Regions from separate parts of the Salipiger sp. PrR007 genome, predicted to be linked through region 4. Evidence: riboswitches for the same ligand, from Rfam matches in the RefSeq annotation. Region 4 holds a riboswitch; each other region holds the start of a gene.
What was found. A riboswitch is a leader RNA that binds a small molecule or an ion and turns the genes downstream of it on or off. The one in region 4 is predicted to bind cobalamin.

Region 1: another riboswitch for cobalamin. It lies ahead of nrdH (glutaredoxin-like protein NrdH); the one in region 4 lies ahead of G0Q01_RS04100 (ABC transporter substrate-binding protein).
Region 2: another riboswitch for cobalamin. It lies ahead of G0Q01_RS05715 (energy-coupling factor ABC transporter permease); the one in region 4 lies ahead of G0Q01_RS04100 (ABC transporter substrate-binding protein).
Region 3: another riboswitch for cobalamin. It lies ahead of G0Q01_RS00085 (TonB-dependent siderophore receptor); the one in region 4 lies ahead of G0Q01_RS04100 (ABC transporter substrate-binding protein).

Annotation. Positions count from the first base shown of each region.
Region 1 is NZ_JAAGOZ010000083.1:10,608-16,398, forward strand. Features, by position in the region: gene katG (catalase/peroxidase HPI) at 1-736, opposite strand, end outside; gene G0Q01_RS23570 (asparaginase) at 1,066-2,058, opposite strand; cobalamin riboswitch at 2,491-2,692, shown strand; gene nrdH (glutaredoxin-like protein NrdH) at 2,788-3,009, shown strand; gene nrdI (class Ib ribonucleoside-diphosphate reductase assembly flavoprotein NrdI) at 3,041-3,454, shown strand; gene nrdE (class 1b ribonucleoside-diphosphate reductase subunit alpha) at 3,439-5,562, shown strand; gene nrdF (class 1b ribonucleoside-diphosphate reductase subunit beta) at 5,682-5,791, shown strand, end outside.
Region 2 is NZ_JAAGOZ010000014.1:105,565-111,355, forward strand. Features, by position in the region: gene cbiE (precorrin-6y C5,15-methyltransferase (decarboxylating) subunit CbiE) at 1-378, shown strand, start outside; gene G0Q01_RS05700 (cobalamin biosynthesis protein) at 375-743, shown strand; gene cobM (precorrin-4 C(11)-methyltransferase) at 740-1,549, shown strand; gene G0Q01_RS05710 (cobyrinate a,c-diamide synthase) at 1,542-2,915, shown strand; cobalamin riboswitch at 2,911-3,090, shown strand; gene G0Q01_RS05715 (energy-coupling factor ABC transporter permease) at 3,144-3,818, shown strand; gene cobF (precorrin-6A synthase (deacetylating)) at 3,872-4,624, shown strand; gene G0Q01_RS05725 (hypothetical protein) at 4,906-5,223, shown strand; gene G0Q01_RS05730 (hypothetical protein) at 5,248-5,791, shown strand, end outside.
Region 3 is NZ_JAAGOZ010000007.1:19,334-25,124, forward strand. Features, by position in the region: gene G0Q01_RS00065 (alkaline phosphatase) at 1-722, shown strand, start outside; gene G0Q01_RS00070 (hypothetical protein) at 795-1,214, shown strand; gene G0Q01_RS00075 (ABC transporter ATP-binding protein) at 1,222-1,908, shown strand; gene G0Q01_RS00080 (FtsX-like permease family protein) at 1,899-3,287, shown strand; cobalamin riboswitch at 3,347-3,552, shown strand; gene G0Q01_RS00085 (TonB-dependent siderophore receptor) at 3,664-5,499, shown strand; gene G0Q01_RS00090 (ABC transporter substrate-binding protein) at 5,499-5,791, shown strand, end outside.
Region 4 is NZ_JAAGOZ010000012.1:29,321-35,111, forward strand. Features, by position in the region: gene G0Q01_RS04085 (ABC transporter permease) at 1-827, shown strand, start outside; gene G0Q01_RS04090 (ABC transporter permease) at 824-1,642, shown strand; gene G0Q01_RS04095 (ABC transporter ATP-binding protein) at 1,639-3,135, shown strand; cobalamin riboswitch at 3,115-3,299, shown strand; gene G0Q01_RS04100 (ABC transporter substrate-binding protein) at 3,370-4,410, shown strand; gene G0Q01_RS04105 (iron ABC transporter permease) at 4,440-5,450, shown strand; gene G0Q01_RS04110 (ABC transporter ATP-binding protein) at 5,447-5,791, shown strand, end outside.

The DNA.
Region 1 (5,791 bases), on a different contig from region 4:
GGACCTGCTCGGCGGTCTTCTGCGGGTCGGGCTGGCCGTTCACCCCCTCGGGGTTCACGTATATCAGGCCCATTTGCACCGCGGCGAGCGGGTTCTCCATGGTCGCCGGATCGGCCAGGTCGCCGTAGCGGCCATCGGACGGCGCGAGCCATTCCTTCTCGGCGCCCCAGTAGACGTCCTTTTCCGGGTGCCAGATGTCTTCGCGGCCAAAGGCGAATCCGAAGGTCTTCAGGCCCGCGACCTCATAGGCAATCGTGCCCGAGAGGATCATCAGGTCGGCCCAGGAAATCTTGTTGCCGTATTTCTTCTTGATCGGCCACAGCAGGCGGCGGCCCTTGTCGGTGTTGACGTTGTCGGGCCAGCTGTTCAGCGGCGCGAAGCGCTGGTTGCCGGTGCCGGCCCCGCCGCGACCGTCGGCGAGGCGGTAGGAGCCTGCGGCGTGCCAGGCGACGCGGGCGAACATGCCGACGTAGGAGCCCCAGTCGGCGGGCCACCACTCCTGGCTGTCCTTCATAAGGGCGCGCAGGTCGTCCTTCAGCGCCTCCACGTCGAGCGATTTCAGCTCTTCACGGTAATCGAAGTCCGGCCCCATCGGGTTGGTCTTGAAATCGTGCTGGCTCAGAATGTCGAGGTTCAGGCTCTTGGGCCACCAGCTGGTGACCGAGGTTCCGCTCTCGGTCAGACCGCCGTGCATCACCGGGCATTTTCCCCCGGTATCGACGTCGTTTCCGTCCATGTCAGTTCTCCCATAGGATGAGCATCCTTGCGCGGGACAAGGCAGGGCAGCGGGCGAAAACGCGGGCCGTTGGTCCAGCCGGTGCCGCCGCCGAGGTCCCTCCTGCATCGGCAGTCTAACCAGAGGGCGCGGCTGGGTCAGGTGATTCGTAGCCGCTGACCTTGCGCCTGCGGCGGTCCGTCGCGCTCCGAAAGAGGATTCTGAAATCTCACAAATTCATCCCGGTCCCCCAGGGCCGGGGCAGCAGTCTCCCTGCTCCGAAAAACCGCAGCGCCAGTTTCGGCGGGCACGGACGTCGCGGCGGAGCCGCCGTCCCGTGAGGCCGAGGCTCAGACCTTCGCGAGTGCCTCGGCGATAGCCTCCATCCGCCCTGCCCGCTCGGGCAGCAGCGGCAGCAGCGCGGCGAGCAGCAGGCGAGCCTTGGCGGCGCTGAGATCACCGGACAGGATCGCCCCTGCCTCGACCATCGTCACGCCGCCGCTGTCGGCGCCGTAGATGGCCCGGGTCCGCCCCTCGGGACAGCGGGTGGCAAGGATCACCGGGATGCCCGCCGCGACGAGCTTGCGGCAGACCTCGGCAAAGCCCTTGGGGGCATTGCCGCGCCCGAAGGCCTCGATCACCACGCCCGAGACGCCGTTCGAGGCACACCATTCGAGGTAGCGCGGCGTGCTGCCGAGCCCGAGCGCGATAAGCTCGACGTTCGGGTCCAGCGACGGCGCGTCGATCACCTCGCGCGGGCGCGCCGGGCGCGTGTAGAGATGCACCTCGCCCTCGTCGATCTCGCCCAGCTTGCCATGGCCGTTCGAGCGGAAGGTGTCCACGCGCGAGCTGTGCACCTTGCTGACGTAGCGCGCGCCATGGATCTCGCCCTCGAAGACGATGACCGCGCCCACGCCGGTCAGATCGGGCGCCGCCGCGCAGAGCAGCGCGTCGTGCATGTTGCGTGGCCCGTCGGTATCGGGTTGGCCCGCGTGGCGCTGTGCGCCGGTGAAGACCACTGGCTTATCGGACCTGACCAGCAGCCGCGCGAGAAAGGCGCTCTCCTCCATGGTATCGGTACCATGGGTGACGACGACGCCATCGACCCCGGGCTCGGCCAGTCGCGCGTCGATGTGGCGGCAGAGCTTGTAAATCGTCTCGAGCGTCAGCGCGTTGCTGCCCGCGGCCTCGATGTTGTCGACCTCGACGGTGATCCCAGGCAGTGGTGCGTGCAGGCTTTCGAGCAGCCTGTCGCCGCTCAGCCCGGCGGTGACGGCCCCGCCCTCGGTCTTGGCATAGGAGGCAATTGTGCCACCGGTGGCGACGAGAACGATATGGGACATGCGGACCTCCTGCAGGGCTGAACTGACGGTGCGTGATGTCTGCATATGCGCGCGGGCGGGCGAAAGCCAGATCGCTTGGCGGCGCGCGCCTATCAGGAAGCTTGTGGAGGAAGGGAGGATGCGGCGGCCCCAAGGGAGGAGGAGAAGGGCCGCCGCCGATTTCCGGGGCTGAGGGAGGAGGAGAAACACCCCGAAAAAATCCTTGAACGCGTTGCCGCGTCGACAGGGGCACATTTAGGGGCCCTCCCTGGCCCGGGCAACGCACATTCCTGCAGGGCCGAGTTGTCGAGAATGCATGGCCCGCGCAACCCCTTGCAAACGCCCGCTCCAAGGGTGTCCACCGTGGCCGACTTGCTGCACACAGAGGCTGCAGAATTTTTTTGAAGTCGGGCTCGCACAACAGGATATTGACGCATGACCTGCATCCTGTTCTAGATATAGTTGCTTTTCGGTTCATCGAGTCGGGCGACGGCCCGGCGCGGCGCTAAGAGGGAAACCGGTGTAACACCGGTGCTGCCCCCGCAACTGTAAGCGGCGAGTGAAGGCCCAATGAGCCACTGGGACATCCCGGGAAGGCGCGGCCGGACCCACGACCCGCCAAGCCAGGAGACCTGCCGAAGGCCTGACAGAATGACCACGAACGGAGGGTTCGGGGCGTGCGAGGACCGCGTCAGGCACAAGGCCTGCGCGGTGACGCGTCCCCGCCTTCGCAGCTGAGGACGCAAGAGCATGATCACCGTCTATTCGAAACCCGCCTGCGTGCAGTGCACTGCCACCACCCGCGCGCTCGATGCCAAGGGGCTGGACTACAACGTGATCGACCTCACCGAGGACGACGCGGCCATGTCGCTGGTCACCGAGCTCGGCTACCGCCAGGCCCCCGTCGTGACCTTTGGCGAAGACCACTGGTCGGGCTTCCGTCCGGACCTGATCGCCCGCCTCGCGAGCTGATCGCGGCGGGATCGGCAACAAGGGATCGACCATGTCGGGGCTCGTCTTCTTCTCCTCTGCCAGCGGCAACACCGCGCGCTTCGTCGCCAGCCTCGGCCGGGCGGCGCTGCGCATCCCGGTGTCGCCCAAGGAACTGACGCCCGATCCGCGCGATCCCTTTGTGCTGATCTGCCCGACCTATGCCGACGGCGAAGGTCGCGGCGCGGTGCCGAAGCAGGTGATCCGCTTTCTCAACGACCCGTCCCGCCGCGCGCTGCTGCGCGGCGTGATCGCCAGCGGCAATCGCAACTTCGGCGAGACCTTCGCGCTCGCCGGCCGCGTCATCGCGCAAAAATGCAATGTCCCCCTGCTCTACTCGTTTGAGCTGGCGGGAACGACCAAGGATTTCGCCCGCGTCAACGACGGGCTCGACGCTTTCTGGGGGACCCCATGCTTGACCGCCTGAACGAGACGCTGGACTACCACGCGCTCAACGCCATGCTGAACCTCTACGATGCGGACGGCAATATCCGCTTCGAGGCCGACCGGATGGCGGCGCGGCAGTATTTCCTTCAGCACGTGAACCAGAACACCGTGTTCTTCCACTCGCTGACGGAAAAGCTCGGCTACCTCGTCGAGGAAGGCTATTACGAGGCGGAGGTGCTCGAGCAATACCCGCCCGCCTTCCTGCAGAAGATCTGGGACGCGGCCTTTGCCAAGAAGTTCCGCTTCCCGACCTTTCTCGGCGCGTTCAAGTATTACACCTCCTACACGCTGAAGACGCGTGACGGGAAACGCTTCCTCGAGCGCTACGAGGACCGCGTCGTCATGGTGGCCCTGGCGTTGGCACGCGGCGACGAGGCGCTGGCGATGTCGTTCATGGAAGAGATCCTCTCGGGCCGCTTCCAGCCCGCCACGCCGACCTTCCTCAACGCCGGCAAGAAGAGTCGGGGCGAGCTGATCTCCTGCTTCCTGCTGCGCATCGAAGACAACATGGAAAGCATCGGCCGGGCGATCAACTCGTCGCTGCAGCTGTCCAAGCGCGGCGGCGGCGTCGCCCTGATGCTGACCAACATCCGCGAGGCCGGCGCGCCGATCAAGGGCATCGAGAACCAGTCCTCTGGCGTCATCCCGGTGATGAAGCTGCTCGAAGACAGCTTCTCCTATGCCAACCAGCTGGGTGCGCGTCAGGGCGCGGGCGCGGTCTATCTAAACGCGCACCACCCCGACATCCTCAAGTTCCTCGACACCAAGCGCGAGAACGCCGACGAGAAGATCCGTATCAAGACCCTCAGCCTTGGCGTGGTGATCCCCGACGTGACCTTCGAGCTCGCCAAGCGTAACGAGCCGATGTATCTCTTCTCGCCGCATGACGTGCAGAAGGTCTACGGCGTGCCCTTCTCCGAAATCTCGGTCACCGAGAAATACGAGGAGATGGTCGAGGACAAGCGCATCCGCAAGACCAAGATCAACGCCCGCGCCTTCTTCCAGACGCTGGCCGAGATCCAGTTCGAGAGCGGCTATCCCTACATCATGTTCGAGGACACGGTGAACGAAGCCAACCCGGTCGACGGGCGCATCACCATGTCGAACCTCTGCTCGGAGATCCTGCAGGTGGCCGAGGCGTCGGAGTTCAACGACGACCTGAGCTACTCGAAGCTGGGCACCGACATCTCGTGCAACCTCGGCTCGTTGAACATCGCCAAGACCATGGACGGCCCGGACTTCGGCGCCTCGATCGAGACCGCGATCCGCGCGCTCACCGCCGTGTCGGAAATGTCGGCGATCGACAGCGTGCCTTCGATCCGCCGCGGCAACGACGAAAGCCGCGCGATCGGTCTCGGCCAGATGAACCTGCATGGCTACCTGGCCCGCGAGCACGTCCATTACGGCTCCGACGAGGGCGTCGAGTTCACCTCGGTCTATTTCGCCGCCGTGGCCTATCACGCGCTGCGCGCCTCCTGTGCCATGGCGCGGGAAAAAGGCATGACCTTCAAGGGCTTCGAGAAGTCGAAATATGCCGACGGCAGCTTTTTCGAGAAATACGTCACCCGCGACTGGCTGCCCGAGAGCGAAACCGTCAGCAAGCTCTTCGACGGCATCACCCTGCCCACGCGTTCGGATTGGGACGCGCTGAAGGCCGACGTGATGGAGCACGGGCTCTACAACCGGAACCTGCAGGCGGTGCCGCCGACAGGCTCGATCAGCTACATCAACAACTCGACCTCCTCGATCCACCCGATCGTCTCGAAGATCGAGATCCGCAAGGAAGGCAAGATCGGCCGCGTCTACTACCCGGCCGCCTTCATGAACAACGAGAACCTCGAGTATTACCGCGACGCCTACGAGATCGGCCCGGAAAAGCTCATCGACACCTATGCGGCGGCCACCGAGCACGTCGACCAGGGCCTGTCGCTGACGCTGTTCTTCCCCGCCGAGGCCACCACGCGGGACATCAACCGCGCGCAGATCTACGCGTGGAAGAAGGGCATCAAGACGATCTACTACGTGCGCCTGCGCCAGACCGCGCTCGAGGGCACCGAAGTGCAGGGCTGCGTCTCCTGCACGCTCTGAGGGGATGAGACGGGGGCAGCGCCCCCGCAGCCCCGGAGTATTTGAGGAAAGATTAACGGGGCGCGGGCGCGCGCTCCGGATGGGATGAGGGCCGCTGCGCCCGAACAAGGGATGATCCGATGAAGGACACCGTCACTTCCCCCGCCGTGCCGCGGGCGATCAACTGGAACCGGCTGCAGGACGAGAAGGACCTCGAGGTCTGGAACCGTCTCACGGTGAACTTCTGGCT
Region 2 (5,791 bases), on a different contig from region 4:
GACGCCAGCACCGTCGAGCCGCGCCCGGAGCGCGCCGCCCGGATCGCCGCCAATGCCGCCCGGCTCGGCGCCGGGCGGCTGCGGGTGGTCGAAGGCTCTGCCCCCGCGGCGCTGGCGCAACTCGAACGCCCCGACGCGGTGTTCATCGGCGGCGGCCTGACGCGCGACCTGCTGGAGTGGCTGGACACGCATCTTCCCGGGAGCACAAGGATCGTCGCCAACGCGGTGACGCTGGAGTCCGAGGCGCTGCTGACCGAGGCGCAGGCGCGGCGCGGCGGCGCGCTGCTGCGCATCGAACTGTCGTCCGCCCAGCCCCTCGGCCCGAAACGCGGCTGGAAGGCGGCCTATCCCATCGTGCAATGGAGCCACGTCACATGATCGTCGCGGGCTTCGGATTCCGGCAGGGCGCGGGCGCCTCCAGCCTGCGCGACGCCTATGACCGGGCCCGCGCCGGGCGGGAGGCGGGCTGTCTCGCCACGGCCAAGGACAAGGCAGACGCCCCCGCCCTGCGTGCCCTGGCCGGATCTCTCGGCCTGCCGGTCGCTGGCGTCCCGGCCTGCCAGCTCTCCGCGCAGGGCACGGCAACCGACTCCCCCCGCGTGCGCGCCGAACGCGCCACCGGCTCGGTCGCCGAGGCCGCCGCCCTCGCCGCCGCCGGGCCGGGCGCACGTCTGCTTGGCGCGCGCGTCATTTCCTCTGACCGCATGGCCAGCTGCGCGCTGGCAGAAGGACCCGATCCATGACCGTTCACTTCATCGGCGCCGGCCCCGGCGCGCCCGACCTGCTGACCCTGCGCGGCCGCGACATCATCGCGCGCTGCCCGGTCTGCCTCTACGCCGGCTCGCTGGTCCCCGAGGCGATCCTTGGCCATTGCCCCCCCGGCGCGCGGATCGTCAACACCGCGCCGCTGGACCTCGACCAGATCATCGCCGAGATCCGCCTCGCCCATGACGCGGGCCACGACGTGGCGCGGCTGCATTCGGGGGATCTCTCGGTCTGGTCAGCGATGGGCGAGCAGATGCGCCGGCTGAAGGCGCTCGGCATCCCGGTCTCGGTCACCCCCGGCGTGCCTGCCTTCGCCGCCGCCGCAGCCGCGCTCGGCGCCGAGCTGACCCTGCCGGGCCTCGCGCAATCGGTGGTGCTGACCCGCACGCCGGGCCGGGCCTCGTCGATGCCCGAGGGCGAGACGCTGGCCAATTTCGCCGCCACCGGCGCGACGCTCGCGATCCACCTGTCGATCCAGAACATCGCGCGGGTGGTTGCCGATCTCTCCCCCGCCTATGGCGCGGACTGCCCCGTCGCCGTGGTCTACCGCGCCAGTTGGCCGGACGAGGTGATCCTGCGCGGCACGCTGTCGGACATCGAGGACAAGCTCGGCGCGGGCATCACCCGCACCGCGCTCATCCTTGTCGGACCGGCGCTGGCGGGCGAGGGCTTTGAAGAGAGCTGCCTCTATGCGGTGGACTACGACCGCCGCCACCGCCCGCAAAGCGCCGAGAGCCCGTGGAGTGGCTGGACCCCCGAGCAGGAGGCGCAGATCGATGGCTGAGGTTCCCGGACTTCTGGTCTCGGCGCCCTCGTCGGGCACCGGCAAGACCACGGTGATGCTGGGCCTGCTGCGGGCGCTGGCCGAGGACGGCTTGGCGGTTCAGCCCTTCAAGTCCGGCCCCGACTACATCGACCCGGCCTTCCACCGCGCTGCCAGCGGGCGGCTAAGCTTCAACCTCGACGGCTGGGCCATGGGACCACACCTCTGGCAGGCGATCGCGGCGCAGGCGGCGGGGGCGGACATCTGCCTCGCCGAGGGCTCGATGGGGCTCTACGACGGGGTCGCGACGCGCGGCCAGCAGGGCTTTGGCAGCAGCGCCGAGACGGCGCGGGCGATGGGCTGGCCGGTTGTGCTGGTGCTCGACGTGGGCGGGCAGGCGCAATCCGCCGCCGCAACGGCGCTGGGGTTCCGGCAGTACATGCCCGATCTGCCCTTCGCCGGGGTGATTCTCAACCGCGTCGCCTCGCCCCGCCACGAGCGGCTCACGCGGCTCGGCATGGAGCGCGCCGGGCTGCCGGTGCTCGGCGTGCTGCCCCGGCGCGGCGACCTGACCCTGCCGGAGCGGCACCTCGGGCTCATCCAGGCCGTGGAGCATCCGGACCTCGAAGCCGCCATCGCCGGGTACGCCGCCTTCCTGCGCGAGCATGTCGACCTTGCCGCGCTCCGCACCGCTGCTGCGGGCGGGCCGTTGCCCGGCGCAACGCCGGCCCTGCCCAGGCCCCCGGCGCAGCGCATCGCGCTGGCGCAGGACGCGGCCTTTTCCTTCACCTATCCGCACCTTCTCGAAGGCTGGCGCGCCGCCGGGGCCGAGGTCCTGCCGTTCTCTCCGATCGCCGATGAGCCGCCCGCCGCCGGGGCCGATCTGGTCTGGCTGCCCGGAGGCTACCCCGAACTGCACGCCGGGCGGCTCGCCGCCGCCGAGACCTTCCGCGCCGGGTTGCGCCGCCATGCCGAGACGCGCCCGGTCCACGGCGAGTGCGGCGGCTACATGGCCCTTGGCGCGGGGCTGATCGACAAAGGCGGCACGCGGCACGAAATGGCGGGCCTGCTGGGCCTCGTCACCAGCTATGAGACCCGCAAGTTCCACTTGGGCTATCGCCGCGCGGTGCTGCGCGCGCCGATGCCGGGCTTCGACGCCGGGGCGGCGCTGCGCGGCCATGAGTTCCATTACTCCACCATCTTGCAGCAACCCGACCCGCCGCTGGCCGAGGTCGCCGATGCCGATGGCGCCCCGGTGGCCGAGACCGGCTCGCGGCGCGGGCAGGTCACGGGAACCTTCTTTCACCTGATCTCGGCGGAGGAGCCGTCTGCCCCCCGCGCACAAGCCGAAGAGGAGGCGCGCATCCAGACCAAAGCCCGGCGCTGAGCCGACCCCGCATGGTGTCCCGCACGGGACGCAAGGGAACCGGGTGAGAGGCCCGGACTGCCCCCGCAACTGTAAGCGAGGAGCGCCGAGGAAGATCCACTGGCAGGCATGCCGGGAAGGGCCGAGGCGCGACGATCTGCGAGTCAGGAGACCTGCCATGCGACCCCCTTTCCCGCCCTCATGGGCAATTTCGCTGCCGGTGGGGCAGCCACACGTAAAGGAAATATCATGCATATCGAACCCGGCGTCGTCGACGGCGCCAAACTGGCCTTTGCCGCCGTCACCGCGGCAGGCGCCGCCGGCTATACCGCCAAGCTCGCCGCAGAGGACGCGGCGCGCAGCAACCTCGTTTCGCTTGCCGCGCGCACGCTGATGGCCGCCGTGGGCACCTTCGTCTTCTTCGAGGTGCTGCCGCACTTCCCGGTGGGTGTCTCTGAGGTGCATTTCATCCTCGGCTCGACGCTCTTCCTGCTGCTCGGCGCCGCACCCGCCGCGATGGGTCTGGCGCTGGGTCTGCTTGTTCAGGGGCTGTTCTTCGCGCCCAGCGACCTGCCGATGTACTTCGTCAATGTCACCACGCTTCTGGTGCCGCTCTTCGCAACCGCGGCGCTCGCCCGTCGTGTGGTGCCCGCGGACACGGCCTATGTGGACCTGCGCTATGCCGACGTGCTGAAGCTCTCGGGTGTGTTCCAGGCCGGGGTCGTCGCCTGGGTCACCTTCTGGGTCTTCTACGGCCAGGGTATCTCGGCCGAGACCTTCGGCGCGGTGCTGACCTTCGGCGGCGCCTACATGCTGGTGCTGCTGATCGAGCCGCTGGCCGATCTCGCCGCGCTCGCCGCCGCGAAATCGCTGCGCGACACCGGGCTCGGCCGGCTCTTCGCGCCAAGGCTCTATACCGCCTGACCAGGCGCCCGGTCCCCAGAACGGGGCCGGGCACCCACCGCAAGGAAAGCTCCATGATCCAGGACCTCTGGCTTGTCGGCATCGGCACCGGCAGCCCCGGCCATGTGACCCTCGAGGGGGTACAGGCGCTGCGCGACGCGGCCGTCATCCTGCTGCCGCTGAAGGGCGAGGCGAAAGACGACCTCCGGGCGCTGCGCCAGGTGATCCTCGAGGCCGCGGGCACAAACGCCGAGATCCGCACCTTCACCTACCCCGTGCGCGATCCGACGCTCCCCTATGCCGAGCGCGTCGCCGCCTGGCACGACGAGATCGCCCGGCGCTGGATCGCGGCGCTGCACGGCGCGCCGGAGGGGCCGGTCGCCTTGCTGGTCTGGGGGGATCCGGCTCTCTACGACAGCACGCTGCGCATCGCCGGGCGCCTCCAGCCGCCCCCAAGGCTGCGGGTGGTCCCCGGCATCACCGCGATCCAGGCGCTGACCGCCGCCCATGCGATCCCGCTCAACAGCGTGAACGGCGCGGTGAAACTCACCACCGGGCGGCGCCTCCGCGCGCGGGGCTGGCCCGCGGGCGAGGAGACCGTGGTGGTGATGCTCGACGGGGAATGCAGCTTCGCGGGGCTCCCTGCCGAGGGACTGCACATCTGGTGGGGCGCCTACCTCGGCAGCCCGGCGCAGATCCTCCGCTCCGGCCCGCTGGCCGAGGTCGCGCAGGAGATCATCGCCCTGCGGCAGACGGCGCGGGCCAAGCATGGCTGGATCATGGACACCTACCTGCTGCGCCGTGCCTCCACGGACGGCGCAGACTGACGCCTGCGTGTCCGACGACCGGATCCCGGCCCTTCGTCCCCGGAAGCCCGAAACGAAAAGCCTTGGTGCCGGAAAGCACCAAGGCGAAAGGTTCTCAAATGAGCTGCGGCGCCACCACTCACGGATACTCGTCAAAAAGGCACTCTTGACCTAACGCCACGTCGGTTGCGTAGCACGGAGCTCACCTGACTCCAAGAGATTATCAAATTGATAAAGTTAACTGGGCGGCGACCTGTGACATTTCTTGACCCCATGGCCGCGCTGCGCAAAGACTTGCTGCCATGAACAAACTCAGCTCCATCCTTCAGCTTCGCGAGATGCTGCGCCAGCTCGAACGCGATGTCGGTCTCGAAGATCTCAGCCGCCTGGAACGCGACGTGCTCCTTGCCGCGCATGGACTTTGCGAGCGGCCCGGCGACGTGATCAGCTCCGAGCAGATCCGCGACCATGCGCTGGTCCGCTCCTCCGCGCAGGCGACCTTCTACCGGGCCATCCGCACCCTTCTCGACCGCGGGCTCCTGGAACGGGCGGCGGACACCAAGGCGCGGGCCTACGTCGTGCGGAGCGACCTTGTCGGCGCGCCGCTGCCGCTGAGCTGAGCCCCTGCCCCGCGCGCGCCCGACATGACGGTCCTGCAGAACTTCTCCGTGGTGATCCTGGCCTATGTCCTCGCACACGGCCTGACCGCGCTTCTGATCACCCCGATGCAGTCGCGGCTCATGCCGGAGCTCACCATCTTTGCCAGCCTGGCCTACCTGCCGCATGGCGTGCGGGTGCTCTCGACCTGGCTGCTCGGCAAGCGGGCCTTCTTGCCGCTGTTTCTGGGCGCCTTCCTGTCGGAGGCCCTCTTCACGCCGGCGGAGATCAGCACCCCGACCCAGCCGCTGATCCTGCTGTCCATCGCCGTGGGGGCGGCCTCGGCGCCCCTCGCCTTCGAGGCCATGGCGCTGGCCGGGCGGCGCGTCTACGCCGGGCAGCGGGCGCAAATTCACTGGAAGTGGCTGCTGCTGGCAGGGGCGCTGGCCTCGGTGATCAACTCCGCGGGCCAGTCGCTGGTGTTCTCGGGGCATATCCTGCCCGACGACTCGGTGGCGGTCGTGGCGATCTACGCGGTGGGCGACTTGATCGGGCTGATCGCCACCACGCTGGCGCTGATGCTGGTCTTCC
Region 3 (5,791 bases), on a different contig from region 4:
CAGAAACCTTCAACGGCCTGAGCCTCGACGGCTCCGCGCCGGTGCTGGCGCTCTTCAACGACAGCCACATGGAGTACGAGGCCGACCGCGCCGAGGATGACGAGCCCTCGCTGGCCGAGATGACCAAGGCCGCGATCGAGTACCTCAGCAGCAACGAGAACGGCTACTACCTCGAGATCGAGGCGGGCCGGGTCGATCACGCCAACCACGCCGGCAACGCCAAGCGCACGATGATCGACGGCATGGCCTTTGCCGACGCCGTGGCCATGGCCGACGAGCTGACCGACGACGCCGACACGCTGATCATCGTCACCGCCGACCACGAGCACTCGATCGCCTTCAACGGCTACTGCGGCCGCGGCACGCCGATCGAGGGCCTGTGCTACGACGTCGCAAAGACCGGCGAGATGCACTCGGACGAGCTGGTGCTGGCCGATGACGGCAAGCCCTACACCGTGGTGGGCTACCTCAACGGCGCCGGCTCGGTGCTGACCAAGGGCGAGGGCGAGAACGACTACTCCGGCTCGCGCCCCGAGCTGACCCAGGAAGAGGCCACCGACATCGACTACGTGCAGCAGGCGCTGATCCCCAAGTCCTCGGAAAGCCACTCGGGCGAGGATGTCGCGGTCTATGCCAAAGGCCCCTGGGCGCATCTCTTCGACGGCACCATCGAGCAGAACGTGATCTTCCACGTGATGCACCACGCCGTCACCGCCGAGTGATCTTCTTCTGACAGATTTGGCGGGGGCGGACTGTCCGCCCCCGTCGCCGTTCCCGCTCGAAAGCCTCTCGCCATGTTCACCCGCCGAACGTTCCTCGCCTCGACGCTCGCCACCCCCTGTCTCACAGCGCCCGCCGCGGCCGATCCTTTGAAGCTGCGCGAGCTCTACCAGACCAAGGGCCGCGGCCTTTCCGAACTCGCCCAGCAGAGCGCCGGCCAGAGGCTGGAAGTCGAGGGGTTCATGGCGCCCCCACTCAAGGCCGAGAGCCGCTTCTTCGTGCTCACCAAGATGCCCATGGCCGTCTGCCCCTTCTGCGAGACCGAGGCCGAATGGCCCAATGACATCATCGCGGTCTACGCAAAACGCGTGGTCGAGCTGAGGCCCTTCAACGTCAAGATCGTCACCAGCGGAGTGCTGGAGCTCGGCGCCTACACCGATCCCGACACCGGCTTCGTCAGCCTGATGCGGCTTGTCGATGCGACCTACGGCTGAGCCGCCCATGTCCCTGCCCCTTGTTGTCAAGGACCTGCGGCTGCACAGCCCGCGCGGCCGCCTGCTGCTCGACCTGCCTGCCCTCGACGCAGCGCCCGCTGCGCTGATCGGCATCCGAGGCGTCTCGGGCGCGGGCAAGACCACGCTGCTCTACGCCCTCGCCGGGCTGCTGGACCGCGCCGAAGGGTCTGTGCGCTGGGGCGAGACCGAGCTTCTGGCGCTCACCCCCGAGGGCCGCGCCCGCTTCCGCGCTGCCAATATCGGCATGATCTTCCAGGATTTCATGCTCTTCGAAGAGCTTGGCGCGCTCGACAACGCCGCGCTGACCGCGCTCTTTCGCCCCCGTGCCGAACGCGAGGCGCTGCGCACCCGCGCGCAGGCCCGGCTCGCGGCGCTGGGGCTGACCGAAATGGGCCGCGGCGTCACCAGCTTCTCCGGCGGCGAGCGCCAGCGCGTCGCCATCGCCCGCGCCATGGCGGCCGAAGCCCCGGTTCTGCTGGCCGACGAGCCCACTGCCAGCCTCGACCGCGGCACTGCGGACCGGCTGATCGACGACCTCGTGCAGCTCGTCCGGACCCAGGGCACAACGCTGATCGCAGTCAGCCACGACGCGGCGCTGCTGGCGCGCATGGACCGGGTGCTGACCATCTCTGGCGGGCAACTGCTGGCCGACGAGGGGGCCGCATGCGCCTGATATGGGACTCCCTCCCGGCGCTGGCTCAGGACGTCGCGCTGCTGGCGCTCCTGCTTCTGCCCGCGCTCATCACCGGGCTCCTCGTCCTGCGCGGCTATGCCCCCTGGCCGCTGCTGCGCGGCTTTCTCGGGCGCTTTCGCTGGAGCACGGGGCTCTTCGTGCTGCTCATCGGAATCTCGACCGGCATGGGCATCGGGCTGCTGGCGCAGGAGCGCGGGCTGCGCCGCGGCACCGCGCAGGCGGCGGACAAGTTCGACGTCATCGTCGCGGCGCCGGGCAGCGAGCTGACTGCCCTCTTCGCCTCGGTCTTCCTGCAGCCCTCGGACATGGGGCTGGTTTCGGGCACCGCCTACGCCGAGATCGCCGGTCACCCGCAGGTCTCCATCGCCGCGCCGCTGGCGTTCGGAGACAGCTACGGCAGCGCGCCGGTGGTCGGCACGACCGCGGACTTCCTGCGCCATCTTTCCGAGGACCGGATTGAGGGGCGGCTCTGGGAGGATCACGCCGAGGCGGTGATCGGCGCGCTGGTGCCGCTGGAGATCGGCGCAGGCTTCACCCCCGCGCATGGCACCGGCGACGCTGCCGATCCCGAGGCGCATGGCGGCAGCCACGAGGCGGTAGGGGCAGAGGACCATGATGGAGACACTCACCACGACGAGGCCCACGACCACGACCATGGCGCAGCCATCACCGTGGTCGGCCGCATGGCGCCCACCGGCACGCCCTGGGATCGGGCGATCCTGATCCCGGTCGAATACGTCTGGGAAATCCACGGGCTCGCCAACGGCCACGCGCCGGACAATGAGGCCCGGATCGGCCCGCCCTTCGATCCCGAGTATTTTCCCGGCACCCCCGCCGTGGTGGTGCGAGCGCAGGAGCTCTGGGCCAATTACGCGCTGCGTTCCGAGTTCACCCGGGACGGCGAAACCATGGCCTTCTTCCCCGGCGCGGTGCTTTCGCGGCTCTACCGAGTGATCGGCGACGTGCGCCAGGCGATGTCGGTGATGGCGCTGGTCACCCAGGGGCTGGTGGCGGCGAGCGTGCTCACCGGGCTCTTCATCCTCACCCGCCTCTTCCGCCGCCAGATCGCGCTGCTGCGCGCGCTCGGCGCGCCCCGGCGCTTCGTCTTCGCCACGGTCTGGGCCTTCTGCGCGGTGCTGCTGCTCGCGGGGGCGCTGCTCGGACTGGCGGTTGGCTGGGGCGCGGCGGGGCTGCTGTCGCGCGTGCTGAGCGCCCGCACCGACATCGCGATCTCGGCCCTGCCGGGCTGGACCGAGCTGCACCTGCTGGCCGGCTTCGTCTCGCTCGCCCTGCTGCTGTCCCTGCTGCCCGCCGCCGTGGTGCTGCGCCAGCCGGTCCTGGACGGGCTGCGGAGCTGAGCCCGCGCGCCTCAAGGTGTCCGACCGTTTCTGATCATTGCGCGACGCGCGGCGAGTCGCTATGCCGTCCCTGCTTCGGTTCCGGGCGGCTTGCTGCCCGGTGAATAGGGAATGCGGTGCGGGCGGCCTGCCCAACTCCGTGACTGCCCCCGCAACTGTAGGCGGAGAGCGACGCCGGACCTAAGTCACTGCCTTTCGGGGCGGGAAGACCCGGCCAAGCGATGACCCGCGAGTCAGGAGACCTGCCGAAGCCGATCACCCAGTCCCGGCGCGGGGAGCGCCGCGGGCGACGGACCTTCCGTAGAGGTGGCATCACGCTAACCGTCTGCGGCAGGGGACTCCCTTCCGGCGACAAGAAAAGAACGGAAAAGGGACCATGAAGCCAACGCAGCGCGCAGCGCTCTTCACAGCCACCGCCCTCACCACGCTCGGCCTCACGGGCACCGCCTTCGCGCAGGAGGCCACCGACCTCGGCACGCTGACCCTCAGCGCCAACCGCGGCGAAAGCACCGAGCTTGCGCGCAGCGGGGTGACGGTGGAGGTGGTCACCAAGGAAGACCTCGAGCAAAGCGGCGAGACGCTGCTCGCCGACCACCTCGCGCGGCTGCCCGGCGTCAGCGTATCGCGTAACGGCGGTATCGGCGGGCTCACCTACATGCGCATTCGCGGCCTCTCGAGCCGATATGTTGGCGTCTACATCGATGGTATCGACGTCACCGACACCTCGGCGCCTCAGATCCAATACGACTTCGGCACGCTGACCACCGGCGGCATCAGTCGCATCGAGGTGCTGAAGGGCTCGCAATCGGCGCTCTACGGCTCCGAGGCGATCGGCGGCGTGGTGAACATCACCACCAACCGCGCCACCGAGGAAGGGCTAAGCCAGAGCGTCGAAGCCGAATACGGCAGCTATGACACCCGCAAGCTGGGCTACAACCTCAGCTACCTTGGCACGCGCGGCAGTTTCGCCTCGTCGCTGAGTTACATCAAGACCGACGGCTATTCCGCCGCCGACGAAGACGACGGCAACGACGAGGCCGACGGTCACGAGGCCACCCGTCTTAGCTTCTCGGGCGACTACGCGCTGACCGACACGGTGACCCTGGGCGGCGCGGCCTTCTGGGAAAAAAGCAGCCACGATTACGACGAGTTCGGCCCGACGGACGGCGTCACGCACGACGAGAAGGTTGAGGGCGAGCAATACGGCGCGCGGGCTTTCGCGCGCGTGGAAACCGGCGGCGTCCGCCACGAATTCTCGGCGCAGGTCTTCGAGACCGACCGCACCGACACCTACGAGGGGTCGGATACTGACTATCTCGGCCAGCGCCGCGGTCTCGGCTACGAGGGCCAGACCGGACTCGGCGCCGCTACCCTCACCTTCGGCGCCGATTACATGCGCGAGGAGTTCGAGGTACTCAGCGCATGGGGTGACAGCGAAGGCGACTACGCGACCATCGGAATCTGGGCACAGGCCGACTGGCACCTGAGCGACAAGCTGGAACTGGTCACCGCCCTGCGCCACGACGACCACTCCGAATTCGGCGGCAAGACCACGGGCCGAATCTCGCTGGCCTACCTTCCGAACCCCGACCTCACGCTGCGTGCCAGCGTCGGCACGGGCTTCCGCGCGCCCTCTCCCTACGAGCTCTACTCAACCGGCTCGGGTAACCCGGTTCTCGAGCCCGAGACCTCGGTGAGCTACGAGCTCGGCGTCGAACAGCGCTTCGGCGCGGGCTACCTCGGCGCGACCCTCTTCCGCACCGAGATCACCGACCTCATTGACTACAACTACCCAAATTACGTGCAGATCGACGGCACCAGCTGGACGCAGGGCGTGGAACTGACCGGCGGGGTGAACCTGTCCGAGGCGCTGTCGCTTGCCGCCGCCTACACCTGGACCGACAGCAAGGACGCGCAGACCGGCGACCGTCTGTCCCGTGTGCCGCTGCACGACCTGTCGCTGTCGCTCGACGCCGATGTGACCGATGCCTTCCGTGCCGGCCTGACGGTGCAGCATGTCTCGGGCCTCGAGGATACCGACGAGCCGCTGGACGATTACACCGTCGCCAACATGAACCTGCGCTATGCCCTCACCGATCAGGCCGAGCTCTACCTGCGGGTCGAGAACCTCTTCGACGAGGACTACCAGGTGGTGAAGGGCTACGGCACCTCGGACCGCGCCGCCTATTTCGGCGTAAGGGCGAGCTTCTGATGCTGCGGCGCGCGCTGATCCCACTGTCCCTGCTCGCGGCTATGGGCCTGTCCCCGGCCACCGCGCAGGACGCTCCGGCGCGCGTCGTGTCGATGAACCTCTGCACCGACCAGTTGGCGATGCTGCTCGCGGCCCCGGGTCAGTTGCTCTCGGTCTCGAAGCTGGCCCGGGACCCGATGAGTTCGGCCATGGCCGATGCGGCGATGGCCTACCCGGTCAACCACGGGCAGGCCGAGGAAGTCTGGCTGATGCAACCGGACCTCGTGATCGTCGGCAGCTATACGGCGCAGGC
Region 4 (5,791 bases):
GGCGCATCGCGTCGCACCGCTACGGATATGACAATGTCGACGCCGCCGCCGCCGATGCGGTGCGCGAGGAGCTGGCGCTCGACGGGCCGGCGCTTCCGGCGCTGCTGCGCTGGCTTGGCGATCTGGCCCGGCTGGACTTCGGCAACTCGCTGGTCTCGGGCGCGCCGGTGATGGACGAGGTGGTCCACCAGCTTGGCGCCTCGCTGCAGCTTGCCGTTGCGGCGCTGGCGCTGTCGCTGCTGATCGGCCCGCCGCTCGGCATCCTCGCCGGGCTGCGGCCCGGCGGCCTGCTCGACCGGGGGCTGCTGGTGCTCTCGACGGGGCTGCGGGCGGTGCCGCAGTTCCTGCTGGCGCTGGTGCTGATCCTGCTGCTGTCGGTCGGGCTCGGCCTTCTGCCCGCCGCCGGACACGGCGCGGCGCGGCATTTCATCCTGCCGACCGTCACCCTCGCGCTTGGCCTTGCCGCGGTGAACGCGCGGATCGCCCGCGATGCCATGGCGCGCATCGCGGCCATGCCGTTCTGGCGCTTTGCCGAGTGGAAGGGGCTGTCGCGCCGCCAGGTGCTGCTGCGCCACGGGCTGCGCAACGTCGCGGTGCCGCTGGTGACCTACCTTGGGCTGCAATTCGTCACGCTGGTCGAGGGCGTGGTCATTGTCGAGTCGGTCTTCGGCTGGCCCGGCATCGGCCACGCGCTGGTGCATGCGATCTTTGCCCGCGACGTGCCGATGGTGCAGGCCACCGCGCTGGTGCTGGGGCTGGGCTTCGTGCTGGTGAACGCCGGTGTCGATGCGATGACCCGCAAACTCGACCCGAGGGGGCTGGCATGACGAGCATCGCGCATCCTCCCGCAGCTCGCGCGGGCTTTCCTTGGGCGCGCAGCCTTGGCGCCGCGCTGGTGGCGCTGGCGCTGGCCTTCGCCATCCTCGGCCCGGTGCTGGTGCCGGGCGATCCCTTCGCTCAATCCCTGCTCAAGGCATTGGCCGGCCCCGAGGCGGGCGCGCCATTGGGCTATGACCATCTGGGCCGATCGATCTATCACCGTCTGGCCGATGCGTTGCGGCTCTCGCCGCTGATCGCTCTGGCGGCGGTTGCCACCGCCGGAGCCTTGGGCCTGACGCTGGGCACGCTCGCCGCGGCGCGGAGCGGCTGGACCGACCGCGTGCTGACCACGCTCGCCGATGCGCTGCTGGCGCTGCCCGGCCTGTTGCTGGTGCTCATCGTGCTGGCGATCATGCCCTCGACCGCTACCGGCTTCTGGCTAGGCCTGTCGCTGGTGCTCTGGGTCGAGTTCTTCCGCCTCACCCGCGCCGCGGTGCGCGACACGCTGGCTTCCCCGGCGGTGCAGGCGACGCGGCTTCTGGGCTTTGGTCCGGTCTACGTCTTCCGCCGGCACCTCTGGCCGGAGATCGCCCCGATGATGCTGACGGCGGGGGCCTTCGGCATGGCGACGGCCATCATGGGCATCGCCGCGCTCGGCTTTGTCAGCGTCGGCATGCGCGCGCCCACGCCCGAGCTTGGCCTGATGATGGTCGAGCTCATGCCCTACTGGCAGGAGGCGCCGCATGCGCTGCTTGCGCCGGTGATTGCCACCTTCGGCCTGCTGCTGGGCCTCACCCTTCTGGCCGGGAGCCGCGAGACATGACCCTTCTGAGCGCAAAGGACATCTGCATCCACGACGGCGGCACGCAGCTTGTCGAGCCGCTGTCGATCACGCTGGAGCCGGGGGTGCCGCTGGTGATCCTCGGCGAGACCGGCTCGGGCAAGAGCCTGTTTGCGCAGGCAATCATGGGCACGCTGCCCGAGAGCCTCTCGGCGCGGGGCGAGGTCGAGATCGGTGGGCGACGGATCAGCGCCGCGCGGCCGCGCGAGTTCCGCGGCCTCTGGGGGCGGCAGATCGCGGTGCTGCCGCAGGAGCCGTGGCTGTCGCTGGACCCGCTGATGCCCGCCGCGCGGCAGGTCGCCGAGGCGCATCAACTGGTGCGCGGCCTGAGCGCCGCCGAAGCCCGCACCCGCGCCGGTGACGATCTGGCAGCGCTGGGGCTTCAGGGCGCCGGAGCAAAACTGCCGCATGAACTCTCCGGCGGCATGGCGCAGCGTGTGGCCATCGCCGCGGCGCGGGCCGGGGGTGCGCGGATCGTCATCGCCGATGAGCCGACCAAGGGGCTTGATGCCGCGCGCCGCGACGATGTGGCCGAGTTGCTGATGGCAGAGGTCGGCAGCGGCGGCGGGCTGATCGTCATCACCCACGATCTTGCGCTGGCGCGGCGGGTCGGTGGGCAGATCATCGTGCTGCGCAAGGGCCGCGTGGTCGAGACCGGCCCCACCGCCGATGTCCTTGCCGCGCCAAGATCCGACTACACCGCCCGGCTGATCGCGGCGGACCCCGAGACATGGCAAAAGCGCGCGCCCGCGCCCGCGGGCAGCAGCGTGGTTCGGGCCGAGGGGCTCGCCGCGACCCGCGGCGACCGGGAGCTTTTCCGTGATGTGTCGCTGGATATCGCCGCGGGGCAGATCTTCGGGATCACTGGGCCCTCGGGCTGTGGGAAATCGACGCTGGGGGATGTGCTGCTCGGGCTGCACCGCCCCTCCGCCGGGCGCGTCACCCGCACTGCATCTCGGGCGCGCGCCTACCAGAAGCTGTATCAGGATCCCGTCGCGGCCTTTCCGCGGCACCAGAGCCTTCAGCGCACGCTGAGCGATGTGGCGCGGCTGCATGGGCAGGACCCGCGGCAGATCGAGCACCACATGGAGCGCCTCGGCCTTGCCCCAGTGCTGCTGGGTCGCAAGCCGGGCGAGGTCTCGGGCGGGGAGTTGCAGCGACTGGCGATCCTGCGCCTGCTGCTGGTGCGCCCGGCCTTCATCTTTGCCGATGAGCCGACCTCGCGGCTTGATCCGATCACCCAGGCAGAGGTCATCAGCCTGCTTGTGGACACCGCCGAGCGCGACGGCTGCGCCATCATGCTGGTCAGCCACGATCCGGCGCTGGTGGCAAAGACCGCCGACCGAGGGCTTTCGCTTCACTGCCCGGCCGGGATGCAGGGCGACCCCGATACGCCGGGCCGATGCGAGCATGGCAACTTGACAAAGCACGGCGCCGCCCCGAGGTTCGCCGCGAACGGTTCCCATCCGGGATGAAAAGGGAACCCGGTGACGCGGCCTTGGGCCGCGGACTCCGGGACTGCCCCCGCAACTGTAAGCGTCCGTTCCGAGCCACCCGCCCCTCCGGGCGAAGCCACTGCGCCAAACGGCGCGGGAAGGCGGTTTCGGGACCATGGCCGCAAGTCAGGAGACCTGCCGTTCCGGCCCCGCGATCCCGCGGGGGCGTCACCTGCGCAACCGACCGGACGGGGTGTCCGGGAAAGGATATTGATGTTTCTTGCAACCTCGGGCCGCCTCCGCGGCCTTGCGCTGCTGTGCTGCGCCTTGCTGCCCATTCCTGAAACCACATTTGCTGAATCGACCGACTACCCGTTGCAGATCCCCAACTGCGACCGTGTGACGACCTATGCCAAGCCGCCCGAGCGCGTGGTCTCGATCGGCCAAGGCACGACGGAGATCCTGCTCTCGCTCGGCCTCGCCGAGCATATCGTCGGGACCGCCATCTGGCTCGCGCCGCTACCAGCGCCGCTGGTCGACGCGGGGCAAGCCGTGCCGCGCATCGCCGACAACTCGCCCGGTTTCGAGGCCGTGCTGAAAGCCCGCCCCGATTTCGTCGCGGCGCAGTGGATCAACGACATCGCCCCGGATCAGGCCCGGGTTGGCACCTTCGCCCAGTTCGACGATTTCGGCATCAGCACCTATGTCTCGCCTGCGGAATGCGCCAAGAGCGACTTCGTTGCGGGCAGCGGCGACGGCGCCCGCGCGCAGGCCTGGAGCGACGATCTGCTGAACCGGGAGATCACCGAACTGGCCCAGATCTTCGGCGTGCCGGCGCGGGGGGCTGACCTGGTTGCTGCCAATGCCGCCCGGATCGAGGCGGCAACGGCGGGTGCGGCAGCGCTGCAGGCAAGGGACGTCTCGGTGCTCTACTGGTTCTCGTCGCCCGAGATCGCCGGCGAAGCCTATGTGGCCGGGCGGTTCGGAGCCCCGGCATGGATTTCCGAAGTTGTGGGGGTGCGCAACGTGATCACCTCGGACGAGGAATGGCCGCTGGTTGGCTGGGAGACGATTTCAGAGCTCGATCCGGATGTAATCGTGCTGGGCACCATGGAGCGGCGCAACCTCCCCGGCGACGACGTGGGCGCGAAACGCGCGTTCCTGGAAAGCGATCCGGTTGCCAGCCAGCTGCGCGCGGTGCGTGCGGGACATCTGATCGAGATGCCCGCGCATTCGATGAACCCAACGCTTCGGGCCGTCGACGGGGTCGAGGTCCTTTCGACGGGCCTGAAAGACATCGGTCTTACGCGGTGAGCGTTTCGCGCCGGACCCGCTCCGGCCCTCTGACGGGGCTGGGGTCCTTCGTGCTTGCCGGTGGCGTCGCCCTCACCCTCGCGACCTGCTGCGCGGTTCTCTTCGGCGAGATCAGCGTGACCCCGCGCGAGGCCCTGTCCACGCTGGCCAACCGACTCTTCGGGCTCGACCTTCCGGTCGATCCGATCCGCGAGGGGATCGTCTGGCACTACCGGCTGAGCCGGGCGGTGGTCGCCATGTGCGCCGGAGCCTCTCTGGCGATCTGCGGCGTGGTGCTGCAGGCGCTGCTGCGCAACCCGCTCGCCGAGCCCTACCTGCTTGGGATTTCGGCCGGCGCCTCGACCGGCGCGGTGCTGGTCATCGTACTCGCGCTCGGTGCCGGGGCCGTCACGGTTTCGGCCGGGGCCATGGCGGGGGCGCTCCTCGCCTTTGGCTTTGTGGCGGTGCTGTCTTTCGGCGCGGGCCGCGGTGCCGAGAGGGTCATCCTTGCCGGCATCGCCGGCTCGCAGCTGTTCAATGCCGCCACATCCTTCATCGTCACCTCCTCGGCCAGCGCCGAGCAGACCCGTGGCATCATGTTCTGGCTGCTTGGCAGCCTTGGCGGTGTGCGCTGGCCGGATGCCGGCCTGGCCCTGCCCGTGTTGCTCGTGGGGCTGTCTGTCTGCCTCTACCGGGCGCGGGCGCTCGATGCCTTCGCCTTCGGCGAGGATGCGGCCGCCTCGCTCGGGGTCGATGTCGCGCGTGTGCGCGTCGAGCTTCTGGGACTTACCGCACTTCTCACCGCCTGCGTTGTCAGCATCGTCGGGGCCGTGGGCTTCGTCGGGCTGGTGATCCCGCATGCGACCCGCTTCTTCGTCGGTCCGGCGCACGGGCGGCTCATCCTAGGCTCGGCAATTGCGGGCGCGGCCTTCATGGTCTTGGCTGACGTGCTGTCGCGCCTCGTGTTGCCGGGACAGGTGCTGCCGATCGGGGTGATCACCGCACTCTTCGGCGCCCCGGCCTTTGCCGTCCTGCTGTGGCGTTCGCGGGGACGGGAATGAGCCTTCGGAGCGAAAATGTCTCTTGGTCCTCAGGTGGCGCGGCAATCGTCAAGAGCGTGACCCTGCGCGTGCCCGACCAAGGTGTCCTCGGCCTGGTGGGGCCTAACGGCTCGGGCAAATCGAGCCTGCTGCGCCTGCTGGCCGGGGTCCGCCGCGGCAGCGGCGGCGCGGTCCTCGTCGACCAGCGGCCAATCGAGACGATACGTCGTTCCGAGATCGCGCGGCGGCTTGCGCTGGTAGAGCAGCACGCGACGACCGATGTCGGGCTGACCGCGCGGGATGTGGTGGCGCTTGGCAGGTTGCCGCATCGCGGCGCGTTGGGCCCCTGGAGCGCGCGCGAC